One region of the Streptomyces sp. MK37H genome, then DNA from elsewhere that is predicted to be linked to it. Evidence: riboswitches for the same ligand, from Rfam matches in the RefSeq annotation. Region 1 holds a riboswitch; each other region holds the start of a gene.

The links. A riboswitch is a leader RNA that binds a small molecule or an ion and turns the genes downstream of it on or off. The one in region 1 is predicted to bind cyclic di-AMP.
Positions count from the first base shown of each region.
Region 2: it holds a riboswitch for cyclic di-AMP, as region 1 does, so the genes downstream of both, GWI24_RS31160 (M23 family metallopeptidase) here and GWI24_RS41400 (M23 family metallopeptidase) in region 1, are expected to answer to the same signal.
Region 3: it holds a riboswitch for cyclic di-AMP, as region 1 does, so the genes downstream of both, GWI24_RS26640 (NlpC/P60 family protein) here and GWI24_RS41400 (M23 family metallopeptidase) in region 1, are expected to answer to the same signal.
Region 4: it holds a riboswitch for cyclic di-AMP, as region 1 does, so the genes downstream of both, GWI24_RS11095 (transglycosylase family protein) here and GWI24_RS41400 (M23 family metallopeptidase) in region 1, are expected to answer to the same signal.

Region 1 is NZ_JAAAYH010000605.1:338-3,416, reverse strand. It holds gene GWI24_RS41405 (aldo/keto reductase) at 1-484, opposite strand, end outside; gene GWI24_RS41400 (M23 family metallopeptidase) at 645-1,874, opposite strand; cyclic di-AMP (ydaO/yuaA leader) riboswitch at 1,886-2,056, opposite strand; partial or broken gene GWI24_RS41395 (PP2C family protein-serine/threonine phosphatase) at 2,330-3,079, opposite strand, start outside.
Region 2 is NZ_JAAAYH010000296.1:4,809-7,887, forward strand. It holds gene GWI24_RS31150 (pitrilysin family protein) at 1-176, shown strand, start outside; gene GWI24_RS31155 (pitrilysin family protein) at 197-1,579, shown strand; cyclic di-AMP (ydaO/yuaA leader) riboswitch at 1,863-2,027, shown strand; gene GWI24_RS31160 (M23 family metallopeptidase) at 2,042-2,836, shown strand.
Region 3 is NZ_JAAAYH010000216.1:8,350-11,428, forward strand. It holds gene pcrA (DNA helicase PcrA) at 1-914, opposite strand, end outside; cyclic di-AMP (ydaO/yuaA leader) riboswitch at 1,073-1,287, shown strand; gene GWI24_RS26640 (NlpC/P60 family protein) at 1,295-2,458, shown strand; gene GWI24_RS26645 (L,D-transpeptidase) at 2,562-3,079, opposite strand, start outside.
Region 4 is NZ_JAAAYH010000055.1:16,228-19,306, forward strand. It holds gene eno (phosphopyruvate hydratase) at 1-324, opposite strand, end outside; gene GWI24_RS11095 (transglycosylase family protein) at 593-1,291, opposite strand; cyclic di-AMP (ydaO/yuaA leader) riboswitch at 1,298-1,465, opposite strand; gene GWI24_RS11100 (transglycosylase family protein) at 1,721-2,707, opposite strand; gene GWI24_RS11105 (cytochrome P450) at 2,871-3,079, opposite strand, start outside.

The sequences.
Region 1 (3,079 bases):
GGCGGTCCGCGCCGACGTTGGACGCGGCGATCTCGCGCACCTTGCCCTCCCTGACCAGCTCGTCCAGGGTGGTGATGATCTCCTCCACCGGCACCGACGGGTCGTCGTAGTGGGTGTAGTAGAGGTCGATGTAGTCGGTGCGCAGCCTCTGGAGGGACTCCTCGACGCCCGATTTGATGGCGGACGAGGTCAGCCCGCGCGGCTCCGGGGCGCCGCCGCCCACCTTGGTGGCGAGGACGATGTCGGAGCGGTTGCCGCGGGAGGCGAACCAGTTGCCGAGGATGGTCTCGGACTCGCCGCCCTCGTTGCCCGGTACCCAGGCGGAGTAGACATCGGCGGTGTCGATGAAGTTGCCGCCCGCCGCCACATAGGCGTCGAGCACCCGGAAGGACTCGGCCTCGTTCGCGGTCCAGCCGAAGACGTTCCCACCGAGGGAGAGCGGGAAAACGGACAGATCACCGATCTTCTGTGTGTTGTCAGCCATACGTCTTTACAACGGTTGGCCGGACGGGGTTGTTCCGGCGTGCGTTCGTGAAGGTCGGCCTGTCGGGAGGTAAAGCCCTGTCGGGACGTAAAGCCCCGCCGGGACGTAAACCGGCGGCCCTGGCGTCAAGGGGGGAGAGAGCGCCAGGGCCGCCGGGGTATCAGGGGTTCAGCCCGTGCTGGCGCAGCCAGGGCATCGGGTCGATCGGCGAGCCGCCGCCCGGCCGGACCTCGAGGTGGAGGTGCGGGCCGGTCACATTGCCGGTGGCGCCGACGCGGGCGATGACGTCGCCCGTCGACACCTTGCCGGAGGTGACCACCATCGAGGACAGGTGGCAGAACCAGAGCTCGGTGCCGTCGCTCAGGGTCAGCACGATGCGGTAGCCGTACGAACCGGCCCAGCCCGCCTGGGTGATGGTGCCGCCGTGCAGCGCCTTGACCGGGGTGCCGGTCGGGGCGGCGAAGTCCTGGCCGGTGTGGTCGGCCGACCACATGTCGCCCGCCTGGCCGAAGCTGGCGGTCAGGGTGTACGAGCCGACGGGGAGGGTGTACGCGGCGGCGAGCTTGGCCTGGCGCTCGGCCGCGGCCTTCTTCTCCGCCGCCTCCTTCGCCCGCTGCTCGGCGGCCTTCTTCTCCGCCTCGGCCTTGGCCTTCCGCTTGGCGGCCGCCTCCGCGGCCTGGTCGGCGGCCTTGGCCGCGGCGGCCCTGGCGTCCTTGGCGGCGGCCTGCGCCGCAGCGGTGCGGCTGTCCTCGTCCGCCGCGTTCTGCTGGTTCTCGGCCTGCTGGAGGATGCGGGCGCGGAGCGCCTCGCCGGCGTCGGTGGTGCCGCGCTGCTCGTCCTCGGTGGTCAGACCGGCCTGGGAGAGCGGGGCGGCGGCGGTCTGCGCGCCACTGCTGTCGTCCGACGCCCAGGAGCCGATGCCCGGCAGGTCCTTCGCGGCGGGCAGGCCGGCCTTGACCTCATCGGCGACATGGCCGAGGTCCGGCATGGATATGGGGAGCGCGGGACGGTCCTTGGCGCTGGCCATACCGCCCGCACCGACCGCCGCGATCACGCCGACCCCGAGGACGGCGCCGCTGCGCGCCATGGTTCCGCCCCGCTGCTTGGCCACGCGGTGCCGGCCGCGTACGGGAGCGATGGACTCCTCGGTGGGGTTCCACTCCTCCCAGGTCTCGGCCTCGAATCCGGCACCCGGGCCCTCGGAGGCGCCCTCATCCGCGTAGCGGTCGTCGGGGCCGAACGCGTAAGGGTCGTCGGGGGCGAATCGGCCGTCCCCTGAGCTCATCCCACCGCCGGCGTCGAAGCCGGGGCCGTAGGCGGTGGCGGTCCCCAAACCGCCTCCCCGTGTGCGATACGGGGCCTCGTCCAGGACAGACCTGTTGGACGCCACGGAGGCGCACTCCTTTCCTTCCCTCTCGCCTACCGGGTTAGCTGACGGGTTCGGAGCAGGAAGGTCTCCTACGGGTCAGGTTCGACCCGATTCACCCCAAGGTTGTTGGTTCCCCGGTTCCCTTGGTGCTGCTGGTGGTGCGGTGCTGCCGCAGTGCGTACGGGATTCGGCGACGGCGCACGGTGCCGCCCTTGCGACGGTTGTGACGACCGCGCTGCGTTATCGAACGTTAATAGAGAGCGCGATGTGATTCCAAGCTGTTCCGAGGAATCCGCGCACCTTTGGCATGAACTTAGCGCTCAAGAGGGGACAGATGGGGGCGAGTCGACGTACTGGGCAAGACTTGGCAAAACCGCATACGGATCGATCGTGCGTCAATTGTTATGCGGAGGGGGCTCGGTCGATTACGCACGGTGTGCGGCGCGGTGCGGTGCGGTTGGTTGGTCGTTGGTCGGCTACGACGGCGTGGGGTTCGGCCTGTCGCTCCCCCCACAGTTGCCCCGCCCGTTGCCCCGCCCGTTGCCGCGGGCCGGGGTCCTACGTACCGCCAGCAGCGCCATGTCGTCCGGCGTCCCGCCACCCGTATGGCGCTCGACATCGGCCACCAAGGCGTCCAGCAGCTCCTGCGGACCGGCGAAGCGGCGGCCGCGCAGCCGCTCCTCCGGGTCATAGAACTCGCCATGGCGGTCCCGGGCCTCCGTCACCCCGTCCGTGAACAGCAGCAGCGTCTCCCCCTCCGCGAACGCCAGCTCCATCACCCGGTCCGGCCAGCCCGCCAACTCCCCCATCCCCACCGGCAGCGCCGACGCCTCCGGGTCCAGGGCGCGCACCGCGCCGTCCTCCTCCAGGAGCAGCGGCGCCGGATGGCCGCGGTTGATCAGCCGCAGGGTGGAGTCGCCGCGCGGAATTTCGGCCACCACGGCCGTCGTGAATCCCTCGACCACCTCCAGGTCGGCCCGCCGGGCGCCCTCGCGCTGCAGCGCCCGCTCCAGGCGGCCCACGAGCGCCTCCAGGGTCGTCTCCTGCTCCGCCGCCTCCCGGAAGCAGCCCAGGAGGATCGCCACGACCTCCACGGCCCCCAGCCCCTTGCCGCGTACGTCTCCGACGGTCAGCCGTACGCCGTGCGGGGTGTCCTGGACCGCGTACAGGTCACCGCCGATCGCCGCGTACTTCTCCGCCGGTACGTAGCGCGCGGCGATCTCCAG
Region 2 (3,079 bases), on a different contig from region 1:
CCGCCGTGGAGCGGGTGCTCGACATCAGCCCCGAGGAGGTGCGGGCCGTGGCCGCGGCGCGGCTGCGCCCCGACAACCGCGCCGTGCTGGTCTACGAGCCCGTCCAGGGCGCCGAGGACGCAGCCGACGCCGCCGAAGCCGCCGAGACCGACGCAGAAGGGGAGGCGGCCCAGTGAGCGACGCCGTCACCGCGACCATGACCTTCCACCCGCAGCCCAAGGGCGGCGCCCCCAGGCCGTGGGCGTTCCCGGCCCCCGAGCGCGGTGAGCTGCCCAACGGCCTCACCGTGCTGCGCTGCCACCGCCCCGGCCAGCAGGTCGTCGCCGTCGAGATCAACCTGGAGGCGCCGCTGGACGCCGAGCCGGCCGGGCTCGAAGGCGTCGCCACGATCATGGCGCGCGCCCTGTCGGAGGGCACCGACAAGCACGACGCCGAGGAGTTCGCCGCCGAGCTCGAGCGCTGCGGCGCCACGCTGGACGCCCACGCCGACCACCCCGGCGTCCGCCTCTCCCTGGAGGTCCCGGCCTCCCGGCTGCCCAAGGCGCTCGGTCTGCTGGCCGACGCGCTGCGCGCCCCCGCCTTCCCGGACGGCGAGGTCGAGCGGCTGGTGCGCAACCGGCTGGACGAGATCCCCCATGAGCTGGCCAACCCGGCCCGCCGCGCCTCGATGGCCCTCTCCGCGGAGCTCTTCCCGGCCGAGTCGCGGATGTCCCGGCCGCGCCAGGGCACCCAGGAGACCATCGAGGGCATCGACGCCGCGGCCGTGCGGGCCTTCTACGAGGCGCATCTCCGCCCCTCCACCGCCACCGCCGTCATCGTGGGCGACCTCGGCGGCGTCGACCTGGACCGGGCGCTCGCCGACACCCTCGGCGCCTGGACGGGCGGGGCGGGCGCGCCGCGCACGGCTCCGCCGATCGTCGCGGACGACACCGGCCGTGTGGTGATCGTCGACCGGCCGGGCGCGGTGCAGACCCAGCTGCTCATCGGGCGCGTGGGCGCCGACCGCCACGACCGGGTCTGGCCCGCGCAGGTGCTCGGCACGTACTGCATGGGCGGCACCCTCACCTCCCGTCTCGACCGCGTGCTGCGCGAGGAGAAGGGCTACACCTACGGGGTGCGCGCCTTCGGCCAGGTGCTGCGCTCCGGGCCCCCGTCGCCCACGGGCGGCTCCTCGGGCGCCTCGATGCTGGCGATCAGCGGCTCGGTGGCCACCGAGGTCACCGGCCCCGCGCTGGACGACCTCTGGAAGGTGCTGCGCACGCTGAAGGAGGAGGGGCTGACGGACGACGAGCGCGATGTCGCGGTGCAGAACCTGGTGGGCGTCGCCCCGCTGAAGTACGAGACGGCGGCGTCCGTCGCGAACACCCTCGCCGACCAGGTCGAGCAGCATCTTCCGGACGACTTCCAGGCGCAGTTGTACGCCCGTCTGGCGGAGACCGGCACGGTGGAGGCCACCGCCGCGGTGGTGAGCGCCTTCCCGGCGGACCGGCTGGTCACGGTGCTGGTCGGGGACGCCTCGGCGATCGAGGAGCCGGTCCGGGCGCTGGGCATCGGCGAGGTGCGCGTCATCTCCGGCTGAGCCGAGGAGTGTTGGCCGGATCCGTGCGCAGTGCCGCCGGTCCGGCCGGCTCGCTGACGGTCCGGCAGGCGGTCCGGCGGACGTCCGGTCCATGAGCCGACAGCGGAAGGGCCCCGGCCCCGTAAGGGCGCCGAAGCCCTTCCGACATGCCCGATTTATGGGATTGACCGCTTGTTTGGTTTGTGGGGAGAGCAACAAAAAACCGGAACCGTTTGGTGATCGAAAGCGGGCCCGTTAGCGTCAGTCCGGCTGTTCGCCAGCGACCCGCCGCACCCGCGGCACCGGACAGTCATCGCCGAGTCCCCGTACGGCGCGAGCCAGGGGAGCCGGGGACCCAACACGTCCCCAGGGGTGAATCGGGCGCCTTCCCCGGCCGGGGGAGGAGTCCGTAGGAGACCTTCCTGCTCCGAACCCGTCAGCTAACCCGGTAGGCGAGAAGGAAGGAAAGGAGTGCGCCTCAGTATGGCGTCCACCCGCACTGCCACCGGGAAGCATCGCCGCACCAGCAAGGTCAACGTCCGCACGGGCGCGAACGTCGTGGGCATCACGACCGTCGCCTCGGGTGTGGTCGCCGGGATCACCGGACAGGCGTTCGCGGCCGATGGGGGCCCCGATCCCCAGCAGACCGGTCTGACCCAGGCGATCGTGATCGGCGACGGGATCGCGGACCACATCGAGGCCCAGGCGCAGTCCCAGGAGACCGCCGCCGAGCAGGCCGCCGCCAAGGCCAAGGCAGAGGCGATCGCCCGCCAGGAGGCCGCCAGAAAGGCGGAGGCCGCGGCGAAGAAGGCCAAGGCCGAGCGCGAGGCCAAGGAGCGCGCGGCGCGCGAGGCCGAGCGCAAGCGCCTCAACACCTTCGTGTCGCCGATCAGCGGCTCCTACGTCTCCACCGGTTACCAGGCGTCCAGCGGGCTGTGGTCCTCCGGCAGCCACACCGGCATCGACTTCAACGCCTCCACCGGCACCACGGTGCACTCCGTGGGCATGGGCGAGATCGTCGAGGCGGGCTGGGGCGGCTCCTACGGCAACAACGTCGTCATCAAGATGAACGACGGCACGTACACCCAGTACGGCCACCTGTCGTCGATCAGCGTCTCGGTCGGCCAGAAGGTCACCCCCGGCCAGCAGATCGGCCTGTCGGGCGCCACCGGCAACGTCACCGGACCGCATTTGCACTTCGAGGCCCGCACCAGCCCGGACTACGGCTCGGACATCGACCCGCTGTCGTACCTGCGTACGCACGGCGTCAACGTCTGACCCGTCGCGCGTCCGACGCGAACGCCGCGCGGTCCCGCCATCCGAGATCCCGCGAGACTTCCGAGAAGGCCCCGTCCGACGGACGGGGCCTTCGGCGTGCCACCGCCCGCCTGACCAAAAAATATCCATGAAATGCTTCCCGCCATCGGAAATGGCGGCCGCGTGGAATAGAGTCGTTCAACGCGCGTTCCATGGCCGCGTTTCGCGGGCGTTAAAGCGGAGGTTCGACAATGCGGGACCGTA
Region 3 (3,079 bases), on a different contig from region 1:
CCCACCAGCTCGCGCACGAGTGTGTACTGCGCGTGGTTGGTGTCCTGGTACTCGTCCACCAGGACATGCCGGAAGCGGCGGCGGTAGTGCTCGGCGACGTCCGGGAACGCCTGGAGCAGATTGACCGTGGTCATGATGATGTCGTCGAAGTCCAGCGCGTTGGCCTCGCGCAGCCGCGCCTGGTACATCGCATACGCCTCGGCCAGGGTCTTCTCAAAGCCGTCCGTAGCCTGTCCGGCGAAGGTCTCCTCGTCGATCAGCTCGTTCTTGAGGTTGGAGATCTTGGCGCTGAAGGACTTCGGCGGGAACCGCTTGGGGTCGAGGTCCAGATCCCGGCAGACCAGGGACATCAGCCGCTTGGAGTCGGCCGCGTCGTAGATCGAGAACGACGAGGTGAAGCCCAGCTTCTTCGACTCCCGGCGCAGGATGCGGACGCAGGCGCTGTGGAACGTGGACACCCACATGGCGTTGGCCCGCGGGCCGACGAGCTCCTCGACGCGCTCCTTCATCTCGCCCGCCGCCTTGTTGGTGAAGGTGATGGCGAGGATCTGGCCGGGGTGGGTGCCACGGGCGCCGAGCAGATAGGCGATGCGGTGGGTGAGCACCCGGGTCTTGCCGGAGCCGGCGCCCGCGACGATCAGCAGCGGCGAACCGGTGTGCTCCACGGCCGCCCTCTGCTGCTCGTTCAACCCCTCGAGCAGGGCGGACGGGTCCACGACGGGCCGGGCCGCGCCGTCCCGGTAGTGGGCCTCCCGGGGCACGGGCGCGTCGAAATCGCCGCTGAAGAGGTGATGCGGCACGTCCTCGGCGCCACCGTGGCCAGGGGGCGCCGAATCCTCGGGCGGCGGTGGCCGCTCCTCGTCCGAAGGAGGCCCGAGGTCCGCCAGGAAGCTGTCGTCAAAGAGGCTGCTCATCGCTCCCCGAGTCTAGGCCGCCCCACTGACAGCCGACGTCCGAACATCACGAAACGGTTTCGACCAAAACGGCCACCAGTCTTCACAGGAGCCCCACGCGTTGGCTACCGTCCTGCGTCAGGCGGCCCGGAAGATCCGTCGGCGAACCACGTCGGCACGGGCGGCCTCCGCCGAGTCCGGTACGCCGTGAGGCGCCCGGAGCCGGGGACCCGCCCTCCTAGCCCCCCTTCGGGGAGGAGGGGCCCTCGCAACACCGGGGTGAATCGGCCCGACCGGTCTGGCACGCGAGTGCCGCCCGGACACGGCCGTAGGGCAACCTTCCGAACCGCCCGAACCCGACAGCTAACCCGGTAGGCGGTCCACGGAAGGAGTCGCCTCCCTTGGCGTCGCACCGCAAGCCGCGGAGCCGAATACCCGCCCCGCTCACCGGTCACAGCCGCCGTACGGCCGTCGGGTTCACCACGGCCGCCCTCGCATCCGTCACCCTCCTCTCCCAGTCGGCCAACGCCGCGCCCACCGACCCCAAGCCGGCCGCCCAGTCGATCGAGCAGGTGAAGGAGAAGGTCGACACCCTCTACCACCAGGCGGAGACCGCCACCCAGCGCTACAACGCCGCCAAGGAGCGCACCGACCAGCAACGGGCCAAGGTCGACAAGCTGCTGGACTCCGTCGCCCAGCGCACCGAGAAGCTCAACGAGGCGCGGCGCATGCTCGGCACCTACGCCGCCGCCCAGTACCGCGACGGCGGAATGGCCCGCTCCGCCGCGACCCTGCTGTTCTCCAACGATCCGCAGGACGTCTTCGACCAGTCGCATCTGATGGACCGGATGACCGGCCGGCAGAAGCAGGCCGTCGACGACTTCCAGAAGCAGCGGGTGAAGGCCGCCAAGGAGCGCGGTAAGGCCAGCGAGAGCCTCGCCTCGCTGACCGCGTCCCAGAAGCAGCTGAAGGTCCAGAAGAAGACCGTCCAGGACAAGCTGACTGAGGCGCGGCGGCTGCTGGCGAATCTGACCGCCAAGGAGAAGGCGCGGCTGGCGGCGATCGAGAAGAAGAAGGCGGAAGAGGCCCGCCGTAAGGCCGCCGAGCTGGCCGAGAAGCAGCGGCAGGAGGCGGCCGCGCGCAAGAAGCAGCAGGAGCAGAACGCGGGTGGCTCCGGTTCGACGGCGCCCTCCACGCCCTCGGCCCCGGCCAACAGCTCCAAGGCGGCCCAGGCCATCGCCTTCGCCAAGGCGCAGCTCGGCAAGCCGTACGTCTGGGGCGCGACCGGGCCCAGCTCCTTCGACTGCTCGGGGCTGACGCAGGCGGCCTGGAAGTCCGCCGGGATCTCGCTGCCGCGCACCACCTGGGACCAGGTGAAGGCCGGTACGCGGGTCTCGACGTCCCAACTCCAGCCGGGCGATCTCGTCTTCTTCTACGACGACATCAGCCATGTCGGCCTCTACATCGGCGACGGGATGATGATCCACGCCCCGAAGCCGGGCGATGTGGTGAAGAAGGCACCGATCACGGAGATGCCGATCTACGGGAGCGTGCGGCCCTCGTAGGCCCCTGAACCTGACGATGCCGCCGCCCGGGGCCGGACCCCGGGCAGCGGCATCGTCATCGGCTCAGCAGCGCCGTCAGTGGCTCAGCGGCGCCGTCAGTGGCTCACGTGCCGGGCTTGCGCCCGTAGACGTACACGTCGTCGCCGTTCTTCAGCAGGCTCCAGTACTTCTTGGCCTCGCCCTTACGCATGTTGACGCAGCCGTGGGAGCCGGGCGGGGACCATACGCTGCCGTCGATCGAGTGAAACGCCTGGCCGCCGTCGAAGAACTGGCTGTAGGGCATGGCGACCTTGTAGAGCGTCGACCAGTGGTTGATGTTCCGCCAGTAGATCCTCTTCAGCCCGGTGCGGGTCTCGAAGCCGTCCCGCCCGGACCGCACCGGCACCGGTCCGTAGACCAGCCGGGAGCCGTCCTGTACCCAGCTCAGCTGGCGGGTGAGGTCCACGCAGGCGATACGGCCCTTGTTGACCGGGCACTTCTTCGCCGCGTTCGGATTGTGCCCGGCGGCCTTCTGGGCGCTGATGAGGCTCATCACGCCCGAGGTGATCGGGCCCGCGTAGCCGATCGTCGGGCTGATGCCGTGGTCGATCTGGAACTTCTGGATCGCGAGACAGTCCGCCC
Region 4 (3,079 bases), on a different contig from region 1:
GGCACCGAGCGAGGACTTGTCCGGGGTGGCGTCCAGGTCGAACATCGCCTGGTCGATCAGCCGCTGCTCGGTGGCGTCATAGCCGACCAGCTCGGGGCCGATCTGCTCGATCACGGCGAGGACGGCCTTCTCCACGCCCTTGCCGTTGTAGCGGTTCTTGTCGCCGTCACGGAGCTCGAGGGCCTCGAAGGCGCCGGTGGAGGCGCCGGACGGCACGGCGGCACGGCCGGTGCTGCCGTCGTCGAGGCCAACCTCGACCTCGACCGTGGGGTTGCCTCGCGAGTCGAGGATCTCGCGAGCTACGACGACGTCGATGGACGGCACGAGGTTCTCCTTCGTATGGGTCTGCGGTAGCAGCACGAGCCTAACGGGCCGGGAGGGCTGCGCCCCGCGTTCGCCCGCCCCACGAGACAGGGGCGCGACGCAAAAAGCCAGTTTCTGGATCAAAAATCCAGATTTCTTATGCATTGGGAAAGCCCCGGCGGGGCGCGCCATGGGGCGGCACGCCCGGCCGGGGCTCGTTCTCGGGGGCCGGCCTCAGGGGAGGTCCTCGGGGGGAGTCCTCAGGCGGGGCCGTGACCGTGGCCGTGGCTCAGCGGAGGTGCAGCTGCTGGCCCGGGAAGATCAGGTCGGCCTGCTCCACGATGTCCTTGTTCAGCTCGAAGAGCTTCTTCCAGCCGCCCTTGACGTCGTGGGCCTTGGCGATCTTGCCGAGGGTGTCGCCGGACTTGACCTTGTACTCGCCGTCACCCTTCTTGATCGGGCCACGGGTCTGCTGGCGCGCGGCGTGCTCGGGCGCGGTGTGCGGCTGGGCCTTCGGCTGGGCCTTCGGCTGCGCCTGCTTGGCGGCCGGGGCCGACTTGGTGGTCGCCGAGGACTGGTCCTGCGAGCCGGAGGGCGCGGACGGGGCGGACGGGCTGCCGCCGGAGGTCAGGCCCTTGCCGCAGACCGGCCAGGCGCCCTTGCCCTGGCTGCCCAGGACCTTCTCGGCGATCTGGATCTGCTGGGCCTTGCTGGCCTTGTCCGCGGTGGAGGCGTAGGCCGTGCCGCCGTAGGCGGCCCAGGTGGAGCTCGAGAACTGCAGGCCGCCGTAGTAGCCGTTGCCGGTGTTGATCGACCAGTTGCCACCGGACTCGCACTGCGCGACCTGGTCCCACTGGGAGGTGGTGGCCGCGGAGGCGGAGGTCGCCCCGATGAGCGGTGCCGCCACGGCGGCACCGGCGAGACCGGTGAGCGCGGCGATACGGGTGGCCTTGGAGGGGCGGCGGTGCTTCCCGTTGGACTTGAGCATTTTGGTTCGTTTCCTCACCGACGCCTACGAGGTGAGCTGTCGGGTTCGGACGTGAGTTGCCCGGCCGGTCGCGATGGTCGCTCCCGGCTTCACCCCTAGCCGACAAGCCCGTATCCACAGGCCACTCGGCACCTACCTTGGGTCCCCCGCTCCTGCCTTCGGCGCTGACGCGTCGGTTTCCCCCCGACCGCCGGCAGGATTCGGCGTGACGATCGACGGTGCCCGCGGTGGCGAGCGGAAAGACGTTAAACACACCTCCCAAGAACGTTCAAACACCCCAAGGGCAGTGAATGGGGCTGTAATTGATCTCACCCGGCCCACATCGACGCAGGTGGGGCCGGGTGAGGAGGGATCGGACACGAGGTGCGCCCCGGAAAATGTGACGAGATGTATGTCTCACCGGGTCCAGATCGGGCAATTCCCCCCGAATCACTGCTCCCTGATGGCGAGGTCAAGTCGCTGACCAGGGATGATCAGATCGGGGTCGGTACCGATGAGGTCCTCGTTGGATTCGTAGAGCTCTTCCCAACCCCGGGACACGTTCTGGTGCTCGGCGATCCCTGACAGGTTGTCACCGGGGCGAACAGTGTAATCGCCGTCCGCGGAGCTCCCATCGCGGTCCGACGCGCCGCGCGAGGCATGGCGCCCGGAGGGCCGTGCGCTCTCCGTACCGCCGTCGTCGGCCCGCTCCCCGGCGTCCGGAGCGCCGCGGTGGCGGCCGGAGGGCGACGGGTCGGCCGAGGGGGTCTTGGAGCCGTCCGACGCCGAGGGGCTGTCCGACGCCGGGTCGTCAGAGGCGGAGCCGTCCAACCCGTCGGGGGACTTGGAGGTGTGGGGCGCCTCCGGGCCCTCGGCCGACCCGGACGCATCCGGCGCGTCCGGCTTGTCGGCGCCGTCGGACGTCCCCGAACGGTCCGGGTCCGAACGGTCCGCGTCCGAGGAGGAGCCGTCCCGTCCCCGGTCCCCCGGGCCGTCCTCGCCGCGGCCCGTCCCCGGGTCCGGGGTGGCCGTGCTGCCGGGGTCCACATCGGGGGCGCCGCCGCCGTCGGTGAGCCCGGCGCCCAGCGCACAGCTCGGCCAGGCGTCGGGGCCGCGGTCGCCCAGGATCGCCTCGGCGACGGATATCTGCTGGGAGCGGCTGGCGAGGTCGGGGCGCGGGGCGTACTCCGTGCCGCCGTACTCCTTCCACATGTCGAGGGTCAGCTGGAGCCCGCCGTAGAAGCCGTTGCCCTCGTTGGCACTCCACATACCGCCGCTCTCGCACTCGGCGACGTGATCCCATGTGGCGGTCTGGGCGGCCTGTGCGCCAGCCGCCCCGAAGAGGGGTATGGCGAGGCCCGCTCCCGTGACCCCCGCCGCGACGATGATGGCCGGGGCCTGACGGGGGCGACGGTGTCGACCATTACCGGAACGCATGCGATTGACCTCTCCTATGGCGCTATGGCGCTATGGCGACAAGGTTTGCCGGTGAACATAGCGAGGGCACTCGATCATCACAAGGCGATGTATCCCAGGTCACGCCAAGGTCACACGGCTGATCATTCGTCACGTATTTCCGGCCGTACGGGCCTTGAGGGTCTCAGCCGTCCGCGGAATTCCAGGTCACCGGGAGCGTGCGCAGCCCGCGCATGATGAGCCCGCCGCGCCACCGCAGATCGTCCGGATCCTCCGCGAGCCGCAGCCCGGGCAGCCGCCGCAGCAGGGTGGCGATCGCGGTCCGGGCCTCCAGCCGGGCCAGCGGGGCGCCCAGACAGTAATGGATGCCGTGGCCGTAGCCGAGGTGCTGGT